DNA from 3 places in the Pseudoduganella sp. R-43 genome. Region 2 is predicted to be linked to each of the others. Evidence: predicted binding sites of a transcription regulator. Region 2 holds the regulator's gene; each other region holds the start of a gene.
What was found. The regulator LexA, encoded in region 2, represses DNA repair genes until DNA is damaged. The targets are predictions, from matches to a motif close to ACTGTATNNNNATACAGT.
Positions count from the first base shown of each region.

Region 1: the regulator LexA is predicted to act here: its motif matches at 2,240-2,257, upstream of recA (recombinase RecA).
Region 3: the regulator LexA is predicted to act here: its motif matches at 3,277-3,294, upstream of ACN9M3_RS27980 (DNA topoisomerase IV subunit B).

Region 1 is NZ_CP183988.1:6,328,875-6,333,993, reverse strand. It holds gene ACN9M3_RS29015 (sensor histidine kinase N-terminal domain-containing protein) at 1-1,486, opposite strand, end outside; gene ACN9M3_RS29010 (response regulator) at 1,483-2,175, opposite strand; gene recA (recombinase RecA) at 2,309-3,382, shown strand; gene recX (recombination regulator RecX) at 3,513-3,971, shown strand; gene ACN9M3_RS28995 (DUF2889 domain-containing protein) at 4,103-4,669, shown strand; gene sucC (ADP-forming succinate--CoA ligase subunit beta) at 4,728-5,119, shown strand, end outside.
Region 2 is NZ_CP183988.1:5,239,479-5,244,597, reverse strand. It holds gene ACN9M3_RS23870 (hypothetical protein) at 1-1,088, opposite strand, end outside; gene ACN9M3_RS23865 (alpha/beta fold hydrolase) at 1,194-2,222, opposite strand; gene lexA (transcriptional repressor LexA) at 2,427-3,116, opposite strand; gene ACN9M3_RS23855 (hypothetical protein) at 3,247-3,708, shown strand; gene rpsF (30S ribosomal protein S6) at 3,949-4,329, shown strand; gene priB (primosomal replication protein N) at 4,348-4,641, shown strand; gene rpsR (30S ribosomal protein S18) at 4,673-4,963, shown strand; gene rplI (50S ribosomal protein L9) at 4,998-5,119, shown strand, end outside.
Region 3 is NZ_CP183988.1:6,128,281-6,133,399, reverse strand. It holds gene parC (DNA topoisomerase IV subunit A) at 1-1,124, opposite strand, end outside; gene ACN9M3_RS27980 (DNA topoisomerase IV subunit B) at 1,253-3,253, opposite strand; gene ACN9M3_RS27975 (response regulator) at 3,382-4,197, shown strand; gene ACN9M3_RS27970 (TorF family putative porin) at 4,301-5,011, shown strand.

The sequences.
Region 1 (5,119 bases), 1.1 Mb from region 2:
GCGGCGTGTCCGGCACGCGCAGCGGGAACGTCACGCGGAACAGGCAGCCTGGGTATTTCGGGTCGGTGGTGCGCGGGTTGGCGAACAGGTCGACTTCCGCTTCGTGCTGCTGCGCCACTTCGCGCACGATCGGCAGGCCCAGCCCGGAGCCCTCGGTGTTGCTGCCCAGGATGCGGTAGAAGCGCTCGAACACATGGCCGCGCTCCGCTGCCGGGATGCCGGGGCCGTTGTCTTCCACTTCAAGCAGGGCATGCTTGCCTGTGCGGCGCACGCGCACCGTGACGGCGCTGCCGCGCGGCGTGTAGCGCAAGGCATTGTCGATCAGGTTGGACAGCATCTCGCGCAGCATCATCGCGTTGCCGGAAATCGGCACGTCCTCGGGCGGCGGTTCGTAGCCAAGGTCGATGCCGTAGTTGAAGGACGCCTGGACCCAGTCGTGCACCGTGCTGCGCGCCATTCCGCCCAGCTCCAGCGGCTCCATGGCGGTGCCGGCCTGCGGCTGGTTCTCGGCGCGCGCCAGTGCCAGCAGCTGGTTGACCAGGCGGGTGGCCGCCTGCGACGATTTGGCCAGCTGTTCCAGCGAACGGTGCACCTCGGCCTGGTCGGTCTGGCGCAGCGCCAGTTCCGATTGGGTGCGCATGCCGGCCAGCGGGGTTTTCATCTGGTGCGCAGCATCGGCGATGAAACGCTTTTGCGAATCGATCGACAGTTTGAGGCGCTCCAGCATTTCATTGAGCGACTTGACCAGCGGCGTGATTTCTTCCGGCACCTGGCGCGGCGGGATCGGGCTCAGGTCGTCCGACGGGCGGGCGCGGATGCGCTCCTGCAGTTCACGCAGCGGCAGCAGCCCGCGCGACAGTGCAAACCACACCAGGGCCAGCACGATTGGCAGGATGATGAACTGCGGCAGGATCACGCCCTTGATGATTTCATTGGCCAGCTTGGCGCGCTTTTCCAGCGTTTCGCCGACCTGCACCAGGGCCAGGCGCTGCGGCTGCGCCTTGTCTTCTTCCAGGTTGACCCAGGTCCAGGCGATGCGGATCGGCGTGCCGTGCAGGGTGGAGTTGCGGAACAGGACCGCGCCGGCGCGGATGTCCTGCAGCTCGGGATCCTGCTTCGGCGGCGGCGGCAGGTCGCGGTCGCCGTCGACGTGGGCGCCGGTCGGGCTGCTGACCTGGTAATAGATATTGTCCACGTCGTCGGCACGCAGGATGTCGCGCGCCGGGCCGGGCAGGCGGGGAATCACGCCGCCCACTTCGCGCACCTGCTGCGTGAGCACGGTGACGGTGTCTTCCAGCGCATGGTCGAAGGGCTGGTTGGCGATCGACTTCGCCACCAGGTAGGTGATGGCGATGCTCATTGGCCACAGCAGCAGCAGGGGAGCGAGCATCCAGTCGAGGATCTCGCCGAACAGCGAGTGCTGGATCTCGTTCTCTTCGGCGGCCGGGGCGTGGGCCCAGTCGGCGGCCTGCTGCTCGCCGTTCACGGTGCGGCCGGCGGTTGCGGCGGGTTGAATTTCTCCAGGCAGTAGCCGAGGCCGCGCACGGTGGCGATGCGGATGCCGCCCACTTCAATCTTCTTGCGCAGGCGGTGCACATAGACCTCGATGGCGTTGTTGCTGACCTCTTCGCCCCATTCGCACAGGTGGTCCACCAGCTGCTCTTTCGACACCAGGCGCCCGGTGCGCGCCAGCAGGATTTCCAGCAAGCCCAGTTCGCGCGCCGACAGGTCCAGCATCTGCTCGTTGATATAGGCGCTGCGCCCGACCTGGTCGTAGGTGAGGGGGCCGTGCTTGACGACGGTGGAGCCGCCGCCCTGGCCGCGCCGGGTCAGCGCCCGCACCCGCGCCTCCAGCTCGGACAGCGCGAACGGCTTGGCCATGTAATCGTCGGCGCCCAGGTCGAGGCCGTTGACCCTCTGCTCGACCGAGTCGGCGGCGGTCAGGATCAGCACCGGCAGCAGCGAGCCGCGCGTGCGCAGGCGGCGCAGCACTTCCAGCCCGGACATCTTGGGCAGGCCCAGGTCCAGGATCAGCAGGTCGAATTCCTGGGTGGACAGGGCGGTGTCCGCCTCCTGCCCGTTTTTTACGCAGTCGATCGCATAGCCGGACTGGCGCAGGGAGCGCGTCAGGCCGTCCGCGAGGACGCTGTCATCTTCGGCTAATAGGATACGCATAAGGACACTGTACTCCAGCCGTTTGACTTTTCGCAAAGTTTGCAAAAAGGGGCTTGTCAAAAGCACTGTAATTTTATACAGTACCACCTGTACAACGTAGTGACTCAATTCATTTAGCCCGCGAAAGAACATCATGGACGACAAAAAAGGCGCAGTACCTGCATCGGAAAAAGCCAAGGCCCTGGCGGCCGCACTGGCCCAGATTGAAAAGCAGTTTGGCAAAGGCTCCGTGATGCGCATGGACGCATCCGCCCCGATCGAGGAAGTGCAGACTGTCTCCACCGGCTCCCTGGGCCTGGATATCGCGCTGGGCGTAGGCGGCCTGCCACGCGGCCGTGTGGTGGAAATCTACGGTCCTGAATCTTCCGGTAAAACCACCCTGACCCTGCAAGCCATCGCTGAAATGCAGAAAATGGGCGGCACCTGCGCCTTCATCGACGCGGAACACGCGCTGGACGTGGTGTATGCCCAAAAACTGGGCGTCAACCTGCACGAGCTGCTGATCTCCCAGCCGGATACCGGCGAACAGGCCCTGGAAATCTGCGACGCGCTGGTGCGCTCCGGTTCCGTGGACCTGATCGTGGTCGACTCGGTTGCCGCGCTGACCCCGAAAGCCGAAATCGAAGGCGATATGGGCGATTCCCTGCCGGGCCTGCAGGCGCGACTGATGTCCCAGGCGCTGCGCAAGCTGACCGGCACCATCAACCGCACCAACACCCTGGTAATCTTCATTAACCAGATCCGCATGAAGATCGGCGTGATGTTCGGCTCGCCGGAAACCACCACCGGCGGCAATGCCCTGAAGTTTTACGCCTCCGTGCGCCTCGACATCCGCCGTACCGGCTCGATCAAGTCGGGCGACGAGGTGATCGGTAACGAGACCAAGGTCAAGGTGGTCAAGAACAAGATTGCGCCGCCGTTCAAGGAAGCCCACTTCGACATCCTGTATGGCGAAGGCACTTCGCGCGAAGGCGAGATCATCGACCTGGGCGTGGAAGCCAAGATCGTCGAGAAGTCGGGTTCCTGGTACAGCTACGGCGGCGAGCGTATCGGCCAGGGCAAGGACAATGCCCGTTCCTTCCTCAAGGAGCGTCCGGCACTGGCGCGTGAAATCGAGAACAAGGTGCGTGCGGCACTGGGCGTGCGTGAGCTGCCGGCCGTTTCCGATGATGGCGAAGAAGCGCCGAAGCTGCGCGCGGTCGACTAAAACCGGTAAGGCAGCCGGATGGCCGTCCCGTCTGACCCGCAGGGTCAGACACTGGTATGCCGGAGCCACAGGCCGTAGATCAGAAGGTGTCTGACCCTGCGGGTCAGACATCGGTTTACCGGTTTAACAGATGCCCCTCCCCAAACCCACCCTAAAAGCCCGTGCCCTGCGCCTGCTCAGCCAGCGCGAGCACAGCCGCCTCGAACTCGCCCGCAAGCTGCAACGCCACGCGGAAGAGGGCGACGACATCGAAGCCCTGCTCAACTTCCTCGAGCAAAACAAATGGCTCTCTGAAGAGCGCTTCTCCGAAAACCTGGTGCACCGCCGCGCCGCCCGCTATGGCAACAGCCGCATCGTGGCCGAACTGCAGCACCACGGCATCGGCGGCGAGATGCTGGCCGAAGTCAAGGAAAGCCTGAAAGAAGACGAAGTCGAGCGCTGCTGCGAAGTCTGGCGCCGCAAATTCGGCGAAGTGGCCGAAGATCCCGAAGGCCGACAGAAGCAATTGCGCTTCCTCATGTCGCGCGGCTTCTCACAAAAGGCCATCCGCACCGCCATGAAGGGCACCATGCCCGACGAGGACTTTTAAATTGGCCTCGGAAGGTATGCTACACTTCGAGAGTTTTATGCAGCACCGCGGGTGCGGTGGTTGTCCGTAGAAGCTGCGGCGTACTGATTAGCTGCTTATAATTTTGGCCACTTTTGAGTGGCATCGGTCTTATGTCCTTGTCAAATCCTGTCTCCCGACGAGCGCTGCGGCACACGCGCGCCATAGACATCCAGGCGTATTCACGCGAGGATGGCCTGTGGGATCTTGACGCCCATATCACGGACATCAAATCCTTCGACACCATGCTGGCATCGGGCCCGCGCAAGGGCAACGAAGCCCTGCACGACCTGTGGCTGCGCGTGACCGTCGATAAGCAGCTGACCATCGTCGATGCCGAAGCAAGTTCGGACGCTGTTCCCTATCCTGGCCATTGCAACACGATCGGCCCCGCCTACAAAGCCTTGATCGGCCTGAACCTGATGAAGGGTTTTCGCCATGCAGTCAAGGAAAGGCTGGCCGGCGTACAAGGCTGTACCCACCTGACAGAATTGGCCCTGGTGCTGCCGACGGCAGCCGTGCAAGCCTTTGCCAACGATGTCTGGCCAGTGAACGAGCGCTCCAGCACTGCGACAGAAAAACCGTTCCAACTTGACAAGTGCCACGCCCTCAAGACCGATGGCGGGGCAGTTGCCGAGTTCTACCCACGCTGGTACGTCAACAAGACGGAAGCAGCCTAGGTGCTGTACAAAATACATCTAACCAACAAACAGGTATTCGAAAGAAGGGAAAGCCAGCATGAAAATCCATGAGTATCAAGGCAAAGAAATCCTCCGAAAGTTCGGAGTGACCGTACCGCGCGGTATTCCGTGCATGTCCGTGGAAGAGGCAGTGAAAGCTGCTGAAACCCTGGGCGGCCCAGTGTGGGTCGTGAAGGCACAGATCCATGCAGGTGGCCGTGGTAAAGGCGGCGGCGTGAAAGTTGCCAAGACCATGGAACAGGTGAAAGAGTACGCCGACCAGATCATGGGCATGCAGCTGGTGACCCACCAGACCGGCCCTGAAGGCCAGAAAGTCCGCCGCCTGCTGATCGAAGAAGGCGCCGACATCAAGAAGGAACTGTACGTTTCCCTGGTGACCGACCGCGTCACCCAGCGCGTAGTCCTGATGGCTTCCTCCGAAGGCGGCAT
Region 2 (5,119 bases):
CGGTGCTTGTCCTTCACCGCTTCGCGTACGGTGACGGTCAAGCCTTGCACGTTGCGCGCGACGTTCTGGCCGCGTGCGAGATTTTCCAGCTGCTGGATCAGCATGCTGCGGTCCATCAGCTTGTTGCGCGCCATGGTGATCACGGTGACGTAGTCGTTCACCCCTTCCTTGAACCATTCCTCGCTTTCGTTCTTCGGCACCAGCGAGTGGCCATCCCAGAAATGGGCCAGTTCGTGCGCCATTACCTTGCCCCAGATCGGACGGGCGACTTCGCTGCCGTCGTCTTTCAGGTATTGGCTGAAGGAGCCGGCAAACGCACCGCCGTCGCCGCTATCGCCCTGGTTGATCACGATCAGGAAGCGGTCGGCGACCGGTCCGCGGCCATACAGCTTCTGGTAGCTGTTCATCTGCTTGTCGATCATGGAGATGAAGGCGTCGCGACGCTTCCAGTACTGCTTGCCCATCACCAGCGTCATTTCAACACCGCCCGCCTTGAAGGTTTCCGCGTGAGCCGTGCCGAAGAAGAAGGCGTTGTTCACCAGTTCACGCCGCGACTCGACCAAAAAGGTGCCCGGCTTGCCGGTGCTGCGCCAAGGCGTATTGGCTTTCCATCCTATCGGCAGGTCGAATGTGACTTCGGTTTGCCCGAGCATTTTCTCGCCGGGGACGATGAACAAGGGATAGCCGACCGACATCAAGCCTTCGTCGGTGTGATAGGATACTTCTTCGTTCCCGCCCGGCCATTGGTATTTGTCGTGCTCCAGCCGGATGTCGTAAGACAGGCGCAGGCGGCGGTCGCCGTCCACGTCGTATTCGCCTTCGCCCTTGTCTTTCAGGACGACGGCATTGCCGGCCATGTCGTGCACTTGCAGTTTTTCGATCAGGTCGGCTTGGCCGTTTTTGAGCTGCGGTATCGGCATGCAGTTGAACAGCGCGAGGTCGCGGCCCTCGACCCAGACGTCGGCTTCGACGTGGGCGCGTTTGGCATCCTTGTCGATGCTGAGGCGGTAGTGGTTGGCCTGGTTGTCGAAGGCGAACGCGGATTGCGCCGCCAGCATCGCAGCTGCGATGCAGAAAGGCTTGAACATCAAATCTCCCCGGTTGTGGTGTGCTTTTTGTGACTGTAAGTGAGCGCAGCCACCCGGGGAGCGTGGCTGCGACGAAATGCAGGATTGGCTAGACAGGCTGCAGGTTTAGCGTAGCGCTTTTTCCACAACGGCCTTCATGGCAGGCATGGCGCAGCGCAGCGCTGCGTGGCCACAGTCGGTGTCAAGCACGGTGGCTTCTTCCTTGCGCAGCTTGGAGAAGGCGATTGCCGGCCCAGGGTTGACCAAGTGGTCTTGGGCTGCATTGATCGGGACCAGTCGCGCCTTGATGCGCGGCGCCGCGTCTTCCAGCTTGCCGCCCTGGGCGATATCGTGGCCCAGTACAGCGCGGATCTGCCAGAGGGAATTGTTGGCGTCAGTGCCGTCAGGATCGGAGGCCTGGCTCTCGCGGAAGAATTTTTCAAAGTCCTTCGGCGCGGTGCGTGCGCTGCGATGCGCCGGGCTGTCGAAGTTCATGGCGAACAGCAGGTTATACATTGGCAGCGGCGGGTTCTGGGCATAGCGGCCGCCTGCGTAGGCTGGCTCGTCAAGTACCGACTTTTCAACGATGCGCAGGAACAGCATGTCGGACGATGTCAGTCGCGGTGTGCCCGCGATGGGAATGGCTACGTCCATGAAGCCCGGGTAGCTGGCGGCCCATTGGAAGGCCTGCATGCCGCCCATCGAGTAGCCCATGACGGCGTGAAGGTGCTTGATGCCCAGTTTTTCGGTCAGGAGCTTGTGCTGGCTGGCGACCATGTCGCGTACCGAGAACTGCGGAAAGGAGGGGCCTGGTTGGGTCTTGCTGTTTGAAGGGGAGCAGGATACGCCATTGCCCAGTGCATCGACCACGATCACGTACCATGGCGCCGGATCGAACAGGGCGCCGCTTTGCAGCATCCCTGCCGCATCGCGGCTGGTGCCGGTGTGCCAGGTCGTGAACAGGATGACGTTTGATTTGTCAGCGTTGAGGGTGCCGAAAGTACGGTAGCCGATCGAGCAATCGTTGATGGTGGCTTTGTTTTCAAGCTGCAGGTCGCCCATGTTGGCGAACTGCTGTTGCGGGGCGGCGGCGTATGCGGTGGAAATGGACAGCGCCAAGGCGCACAGGATCGAGCTGATACGGCGGACGTGCATGTGATCTCCTCTCCTTTTTTCGATGCAAGAAGGATAACTCGAGCGGCCCTTGTCATGGAACCCGAGTGCGACAGAATGCAGAAATGGAGACGCAGGCTGGCTTAAAACGGCATGCTGGCCAGCGGAGGGGCAGGGATTGCGCCAGCCGGGCCAGCGCGGGAGAAAGGCCCAGGGCGCACGTCGCACCCCGAGCGCAGGACGGTCTTAGTGCCAGGTTCGCATCAGGCCAACGGCCAGGCCTTCCAGGGCGAAGTCGTCTTCTTCGGTCACTGTGATCACCTTGAAGTCCGGATTTTCCGGCAGCAGTTCGATCTTGCTGCCGGTTTTGCGGTAGGTCTTGACGGTGACATCGTTGCCGATGCGAGCCACCACGACCTGGCCATTGCGGGCGCTGTCGGTCTTTTTCACGGCCAGCAGGTCGCCGTCCATGATGCCGATGTCGCGCATCGATTCACCGCGCACCTTCAGCAGGAAGTCCGGCTTGGCCGAGAACAGCTTGGGGTCGACGCTGTAGGTGGTCTCCAGGTTTTCCTGGGCCAGGATGGGCGAGCCGGCGGCGACGCGGCCGATCAGCGGCAGGGAAACCAGCATGCCGGCCGGGACGGCTGGCATGTCGTCGAATTCGACATTGGCACGAGCGGCCGGGCGCGGCGCTGCTGCACCGGTCGCCGGGCCGCCGAAGTTGCCGGTCAGGCGAATGCCGCGCGAGGTGCCGGCGGTAATTTCGATGGCGCCCTTGCGTTGCAGGGCTTTCAAGTGTTCTTCTGCAGCATTGGCGGACTTGAAGCCAAGCTCCGCCGCGATTTCGGCGCGGGTAGGCGGGAAGCCGGTGCTGTCGATCGCATCCTTGATCAGGTTGAGGATCTGTTCTTGTCGTGCTGTGAGCTTGATCATGGCGCTATGGTGAACTGTGGATATAGACAGTCTGTATTTTTGTACAGTATGAAAGGAATTGCAAGCAAATTTGTTGCAATGACAGAAAATATTCGGCTTAATAATGTTTCGACAACCATTGGAGGGCAGGATGGGACGGTTTGCTTTCTTGCTGGCGGCGGGGATTTCCTTGTTCGGTGCCGTGATTCATTTCGCGGCGCCTTGGCTGGGGCCGGAGTGGTATGCCTTCCTGCAGGCGCCGCCCAAGGTCGTTGCATCAGCCCGCGCCGGGACGTGGTTCGCGCCGGCTGGCGCGGTAGTCATAGGGGCCTTGATGTTGATCTGCTCCTTGTATGCGCTGGCTGGCGCAGGGCGCTTGCGCTGGTTGCCATTTGCGCAAATGGCGCAGGGCACGATTGCTGCGATTTGCCTGCTGCGCGGGCTGCTGGTGGTGCCTTACTTGTACAAATTCCCCGATCGTGTGTGGACGTTTGATGTGGTCGCCTCCCTGGTCTGGCTGGCGGCCGGGCTCGGGTTCCTCGCCGGGATCTTGCAATCGTCTGAGGCGACGCAGCCTGCCATGGCGGCGAGGGGCGAAGCCTCAGGCGATTAAGCCGCAGGCAAGCAGCGCGTCATCCAGGGTTCTTACCCGGAGCAATGCAAGGGCGCAGCTTCCAGGCGGCGTCGACTGGTCCATGCCCCGGCATGCCAGCCCAGCGGGCAGGGGGCTTTGCGCGCCATCAGTAAACCTTGAGCCGGCCGGCAAAGTCTGCTATGCTTGCGGGCTTACCTCTTCCCACACCCGTCTTGACGCCGGGGTGGGCTATATTCACAGTCCTTAAGGGAGTTATTAATGCGTCACTACGAAATCGTATTTATCGTCCACCCGGACCAAAGCGAGCAAGTGCCCGCGATGATCGAACGTTACAAGACCAGCGTGACCTCGCGCGGCGGTAACGTGCACCGTGTTGAAGATTGGGGCCGCCGTCAAATGGCGTACTCGATCCAGAAACTGGCCAAGGCACACTACATCTGCCTGAACATCGAATGCGACAACGAGACCCTGGTTGAGCTGGAAACCGCATTCAAATTCAATGATGCCGTGCTGCGTCACCTGACCGTCAAGATGAAGAAAGCGGAAACCGCTCCTTCCCCGATGATGAAGTCGGTCCAGCGTGAAGACGCGGCCAAGAGCCATCGCGCCGAAGCCCCAGCAGCTCCTGCAGCGGCCTAATTCCTGACAGGAGACGGTCTGTACAACCAGCTCCGGGTTACCGCCCTGATCGCCGAACGGGATGAGATTCGATACACCCCGGCCGGCCTGCCGATTGTGAATGCAAGCTTGCAGCACAGTTCGCAGCAGACAGAGGCAGGCATTGCCCGACTGACCGAGTTTGAAGTCCCTGCCGTTGCGGCAGGTGAGTTGTCAAAACGATTCAGTCAGGCGCCCCTTGGAGGCTTGTACGAGTTCACCGGTTTCCTGGCCAAGAAGAACCGCAATAGCAGAACCCTGGTGTTTCACATCATTGATTTTCGTGCTGTCTAAACAGCGCAATTTTTAAATACAGGAGCCTAAAATGGCATTCGGTAAAAAGTTCGACAAAAACAAGCTCAAGCTGAAAGAAAAGCGCAAGCAACAAAACCCACTGTTCAAGCGCAAGAAGTTCTGCCGCTTCACCGCCGCTGGCGTTGAGCAAGTGGACTACAAAGACGTAGACACCCTGAAAGATTTCATCCAGGAAAACGGCAAGATCATGCCAGCACGCCTGACCGGCACCAAGGCGCACTACCAGCGCCAAGTTGACACCGCGATCAAGCGCGCCCGCTACCTGGCCCTGCTGCCATACACCGATCTGCACCACGCTTAATTAGCGATCAGATCAGAGATCCTGGAGAATTAATATGCAAATCATCCTGCTGGAAAAAGTTGTTAACGTCGGCAACCTGGGCGACGTGGTGAAAGTGAAAGACGGCTACGCCCGTAACTTCCTGATCCCTCAGAAACTGGCACGCCGCGCTACCGC
Region 3 (5,119 bases), 890 kb from region 2:
ATCATCACCAGGTTCATCGACGCCGAAGTCTCCAGCGAGGTATGCGCCAGCAGCATGTGCATGAACTCTGTCTGGTTCTGGTTCTTCGATTTAGGCTCGAACACCAGGCGCACCGCGGCCTCGCGGCCGGATTCGTCGCGCACCTTGTCCAGCTGGCCAAGCAGCAAGCCCTTCAGCGCAACCTGTTCCGGCGACAGCGCTTTCTTGCCCAGCTTGACCTTTGGATTGGTCAGCTCTTCGATTTCTTCCAGCACCTTCTGCGATGAAGTACCGGGCGGAAGTTCGTATACAACTGCCTGCCACTGGCCGCGCGCCAGTTCTTCGATCTTCCAGCGAGCGCGTACCTTCATCGAGCCGCGGCCGGACGCGTACATGTCGTCCAGTTGCGCGCGCGGAGTGATCAACTGGCCGCCGCCCGGGAAGTCCGGGCCCGGGATCAGTTCCATCAGTTCCGCGTGGCTGATCTTCGGATTGCGGATCATCGCCACGGCAGCTTTCGCCACCTCGGTGAGGTTGTGCGAAGGGATCTCGGTCGCCAGGCCCACAGCGATACCGGAGGCGCCGTTCAGCAGCACCATCGGCAGGCGCGCCGGCAGCAGGGCCGGTTCTTCGTACGAGCCGTCGTAGTTCGGGATGAAGTCCACGGTGCCCTGGTCGATTTCGTCCAGCAGCAGTCGCGAGATCGGGGTCAAGCGGGCTTCGGTGTATCGCATTGCCGCTGCGCCGTCGCCGTCGCGCGAGCCGAAGTTACCCTGGCCGTCGATCAGCGGATAGCGCAGCGAGAAATCCTGCGCCATGCGCACCAGCGCGTCGTACACCGACTGGTCGCCGTGCGGGTGCAATTTACCCAGCACGTCGCCGACCACGGTGGCGGACTTGCGCGGCTTGGCGGTCGGGCCCAGGCCCAGTTCATTCATCGAGTACAGGATGCGGCGCTGCACCGGCTTCTGGCCGTCGCACACGTCCGGCAGAGCGCGGCCCTTGACCACGGAAATGGCGTAATCCAGGTAGGCGCGCTCGGCGAAGGTCGAAAGGGTCAGCGATTCGCCGCCGTCATCACCGCCGCTGCCGCCATTTGGCGGCAGTTCCGGGGTTGGTTCGTCAAAGAGATTTGCTTGAGTCATAGTTTTTACTTTCTAACTGGTAATTCGGCCGGGTGGCCGTCCCGTCTGACCCGCGGAGTCAGACACCAGGCCCGCACCGGTCGCGTACCAGTGTCTGACCCCGCGGGTCAGACACTGCTTTACCGGTTTTAGATATCCGCTTCCACTTCGTTGCCGTGTTCTTCAATCCACGCGCGGCGGGCTGCGGCTTCGCCTTTGCCCATCAGCATATTGAAGCGCGAGGACGAGTAGCTGTGGTCGAAATCGCCCAGCGACACCGGCAGCAGGCGGCGGGTGTCCGGGTTCATGGTGGTTTCCCAAAGCTGCTCGGCGTTCATCTCGCCCAGGCCCTTGAAGCGGGAGATGGTCCAGGAGCCTTCCTTCAAGCCGTCCTTGCGCAGCTTGTCTTCAATGGCCACCAGTTCGCCGTCGTCCAGCGCATACAGCTTCTGGATCGGCTTCTTGCCGCGCGCCGGTGCGTCAACGCGGTACAGCGGCGGACGCGCCACGCAGATGTGGCCCTTGTCGATCAGGGCAGGGAAGTGGCGGAAGAACAGGGTAAGCAGCAGCACCTGGATGTGGGAGCCGTCGACGTCCGCATCGGAGAGGATGCAGATTTTGCCGTAACGCAGGCCAGACAGGTCAGGCGAATCGCCATGATTGTGCGGATCGACGCCGATCGCCACCGCGATGTCGTGGATTTCGTTGTTGGCGTACAGGCGGTCGCGGTCAGTCTCCCAGGAGTTCAACACCTTGCCCCGCAGCGGCAGGATGGCCTGGAATTCCTTGTCGCGGCCCATCTTGGCCGAACCGCCCGCCGAGTCGCCCTCGACCAGGAACAATTCGGTGCGGGTCATTTCGTCCGATTCGCAATCGGTCAGCTTGCCCGGCAATACAGCCACGCCGGACGACTTCTTTTTCTCGACCTTCTGCGCGGAGCGCAGGCGCGATTGGGCTTGCTTGATCACCAGCTCCGCCAGCTTCTTGCCGTAGTCGATGTGCTGGTTCAGCCACAGTTCCAGCGCGGGCTTGGAGAAGGTCGATACCAGGCGTACCGCATCGCGCGAGTTCAGGCGCTCCTTGATCTGGCCCTGGAATTGCGGGTCCAGCACCTTGGCCGACAGCACGAAGGAAGCGCGGGCAAACACGTCTTCCGGCAGCAGCTTCACGCCCTTCGGCAGCAGCGAGTGCAGCTCGACGAAGTTCTTCATTGCGCCGAACAGGCCTTCGCGCAGGCCCGATTCGTGGGTGCCGCCGTTCGGGGTCGGAATCAGGTTGACGTAGGATTCGCGCACCACGGCGCCTTCCTCGGTCCATGCCACCACCCAGGACGCGCCTTCGCCTTCGGCAAAGCCTTCCGCATCAGGGGTGGCGAACTGCTCGCCCTCGAACAGGGGGATCAGGGTTTCGCCGCCGGAGGTGGTTTGCGCCAGTTGCTCGTTCAGGTAGCCGCGCAGGCCGTCCTTGTACATCCAGGTCTGTTCGTCGCCGGTCTTGGCATTCTTCAGCGTGACCGATACGCCGGGCAGCAGCACGGCCTTGGAGCGCAGCAGGCGTTGCAGCTCGACCTGCGAGATCAGCGGCGAATCGAAATACTTCGCATCCGGCCAGGCGGTCACGCGGGTACCGGACTTCTTGCCATCCTTCGGCGCCGGCTGGGAGCTCAATGGCTCGACCAGGTCGCCGTGTTCGAAGGCGATCTGGTGGAAACCGTTGCCGGCGTCGTCTTTACGCCACACTGCAATTTCCAGGCGCTTGGATAGCGCGTTGGTGACGGATACGCCGACACCGTGCAAGCCACCCGAGAAGGCGTAAGCGCCGCCCGATCCCTTGTCGAACTTGCCGCCCGCGTGCAGGCGGGTAAAGACGATTTCCACCGTCGGCACGTTTTCTTCAGGATGCAAGCCGACCGGAATACCACGGCCGTCGTCTTCGACGGTGATGGAACCGTCGGCATTCTGCGTCACGATGATGTTTTTGCAATGGCCGCCCAATGCTTCGTCCGAGGCATTGTCGATCACCTCCTGGATGATGTGCAGCGGGTTCTCGGTGCGGGTGTACATGCCCGGGCGCTGCTTGACGGGTTCCAGTCCTTTGAGGACGCGGATAGATGATTCGCTGTAGTCGGAAACTGGTTTTTTAGTGGCCATACGTGTTATTGGTAATGCAAAGTGCTGTGATTATATACAGTATTTTCCGGTTTGACGGATCGCATGCTTGCGCATTCTATCCGCTACGGCCGGTGGCGCAAGGGAATCGCAGCGTTAAAATGGGTTTTATGACTACAGATCGGCGCCCGTTCGCAGTCAGGCTGGTCGGCTTCCCCCTGGAAGCCGAGCGGGCGCTCGCGCTGGGACTGGCCAAGGCGCCCGCCGACGGACCGGCCTATCTCTGCCTGACCGAAGACAGCCTGCAGGACCCCGATATTTACCTGGCCAACGGCACGGAACTGAAAGCGCTGGCAGCCATCGCATCGTTGGCTGCAGGCGACATCCGGCCGGCGCTGGTGCTGGGAGCGACCGGCGTGCTCCTGCCATACCCGAACCTGCCGCTACCAGTGCAGTGGAGCGCCATGTATGCGGAACTGGGCCGCCTGCTCCAGCGCCGTGCCGACGTGCTGGCCGGCCTGTCGGCTTCCGTCGATTCGCTGGTACCCGAGCGCCGGCGCCGCGAGCGGCTCGACCTCGATCTGACCGATCCCGCTGTCTATGAAAAGATGCGCAAGCCGCGCCGCGAGGGCGCCGTGCTGTGCGTCGATGCCAACGCCAATTTCAGCGAGCAGCTGGGCCAGTCCCTGAAACAGTTCGGCACTGCGGTGCTGTGGGCGGTGGACGGTGTGGCAGCGCTGGCGCATTGCCGCCAGCAGCCGGTGGCTGTGGTACTAATCGACTTCGCCGCCCCGATCATCGACCATTACCTGCTGTGCGCCCAACTGCGCAGCCTGGAGGCGCAACCCGAAGTGATCTTCCTGGTGCAGTCGGCCCACGACTACGACCTGACGCGCGGCCGCGCCGCCGGCGCCGCCGGCATGCTGGACAAGCCGCTGGCTGAACACCAGGTGCAGGCGGTGCTGCGCAAGTTCATGCGGCTGTAGGTATTTTTATGCGGCGTTGACTTGTCGCTGCCTTCTATTTAGACCGTTTTTACGCGCCGATCGATACGCTTTCGTCACCTTCTTTTTTGACGAAAGCGAATGTATGAAGAACGCGTTTTTCCTGGCGGCGGCGATGCTGTCCGCTCCTGCCTTTGCCAATGACCTGAGCTTCAACGCTGCGCTGGCCAGCGACTACCGCTATCGCGGGATCTCGCAATCGCGCCTGCAGCCCGCGTTGCAGGCCGGCGCCGATTTTGCCGACAGCGGGACAGGCTGGTACGCGGGCGCCTGGGCGTCGACCATCAACTGGACGCGCGATGCCGGCGGGGCTGGCCGCGTGGAGCTGGATATCTACGGCGGCAAGCGCGGCCAACTGACGGCAGATGTCAGCTACGACGCGGGCGTGCTGACCTATGTTTACAAGGGGCGTATCCCAGGCCTCGATAACCCTGACACGACGGAGATCCACGGCCAGCTTGGATACGGCCCGGCGACCTTGAAATACTCGCATTCCGTGACCAGCCTGTTCGGCTTCGCCGACAGCAAAAACTCCGGCTACCTGGACCTGGGCGTAAATGTCGATGCGGGCGCCGGCTACACCATCAACCTGCACGCCGGCCACCAGCGCGTGAAAAACAATGGCGTCGCCGACTACAGCGACTGGAAGCTGGGCGTGAGCAAAGACCTGGGCATCGCCAGCGTGCAGCTGGCTGCCGTCGGCACCAATGCCGGCAAGGCAGCCTACGCCTCGCCAGCCAACGGCAAGTTCCTGGGCAAGAGCGCCTTGCAGCTCACGGTCAGCCGGACCTTCTGATTTTTACACCTTGTTTACACCGCTTTGCCGAGTCTTTACACCGAATTTAGGCGTGTCTCGATAAGCTGGTTCGCATGCAAACAAGACCTTTCGGGGAACCTGATGGAC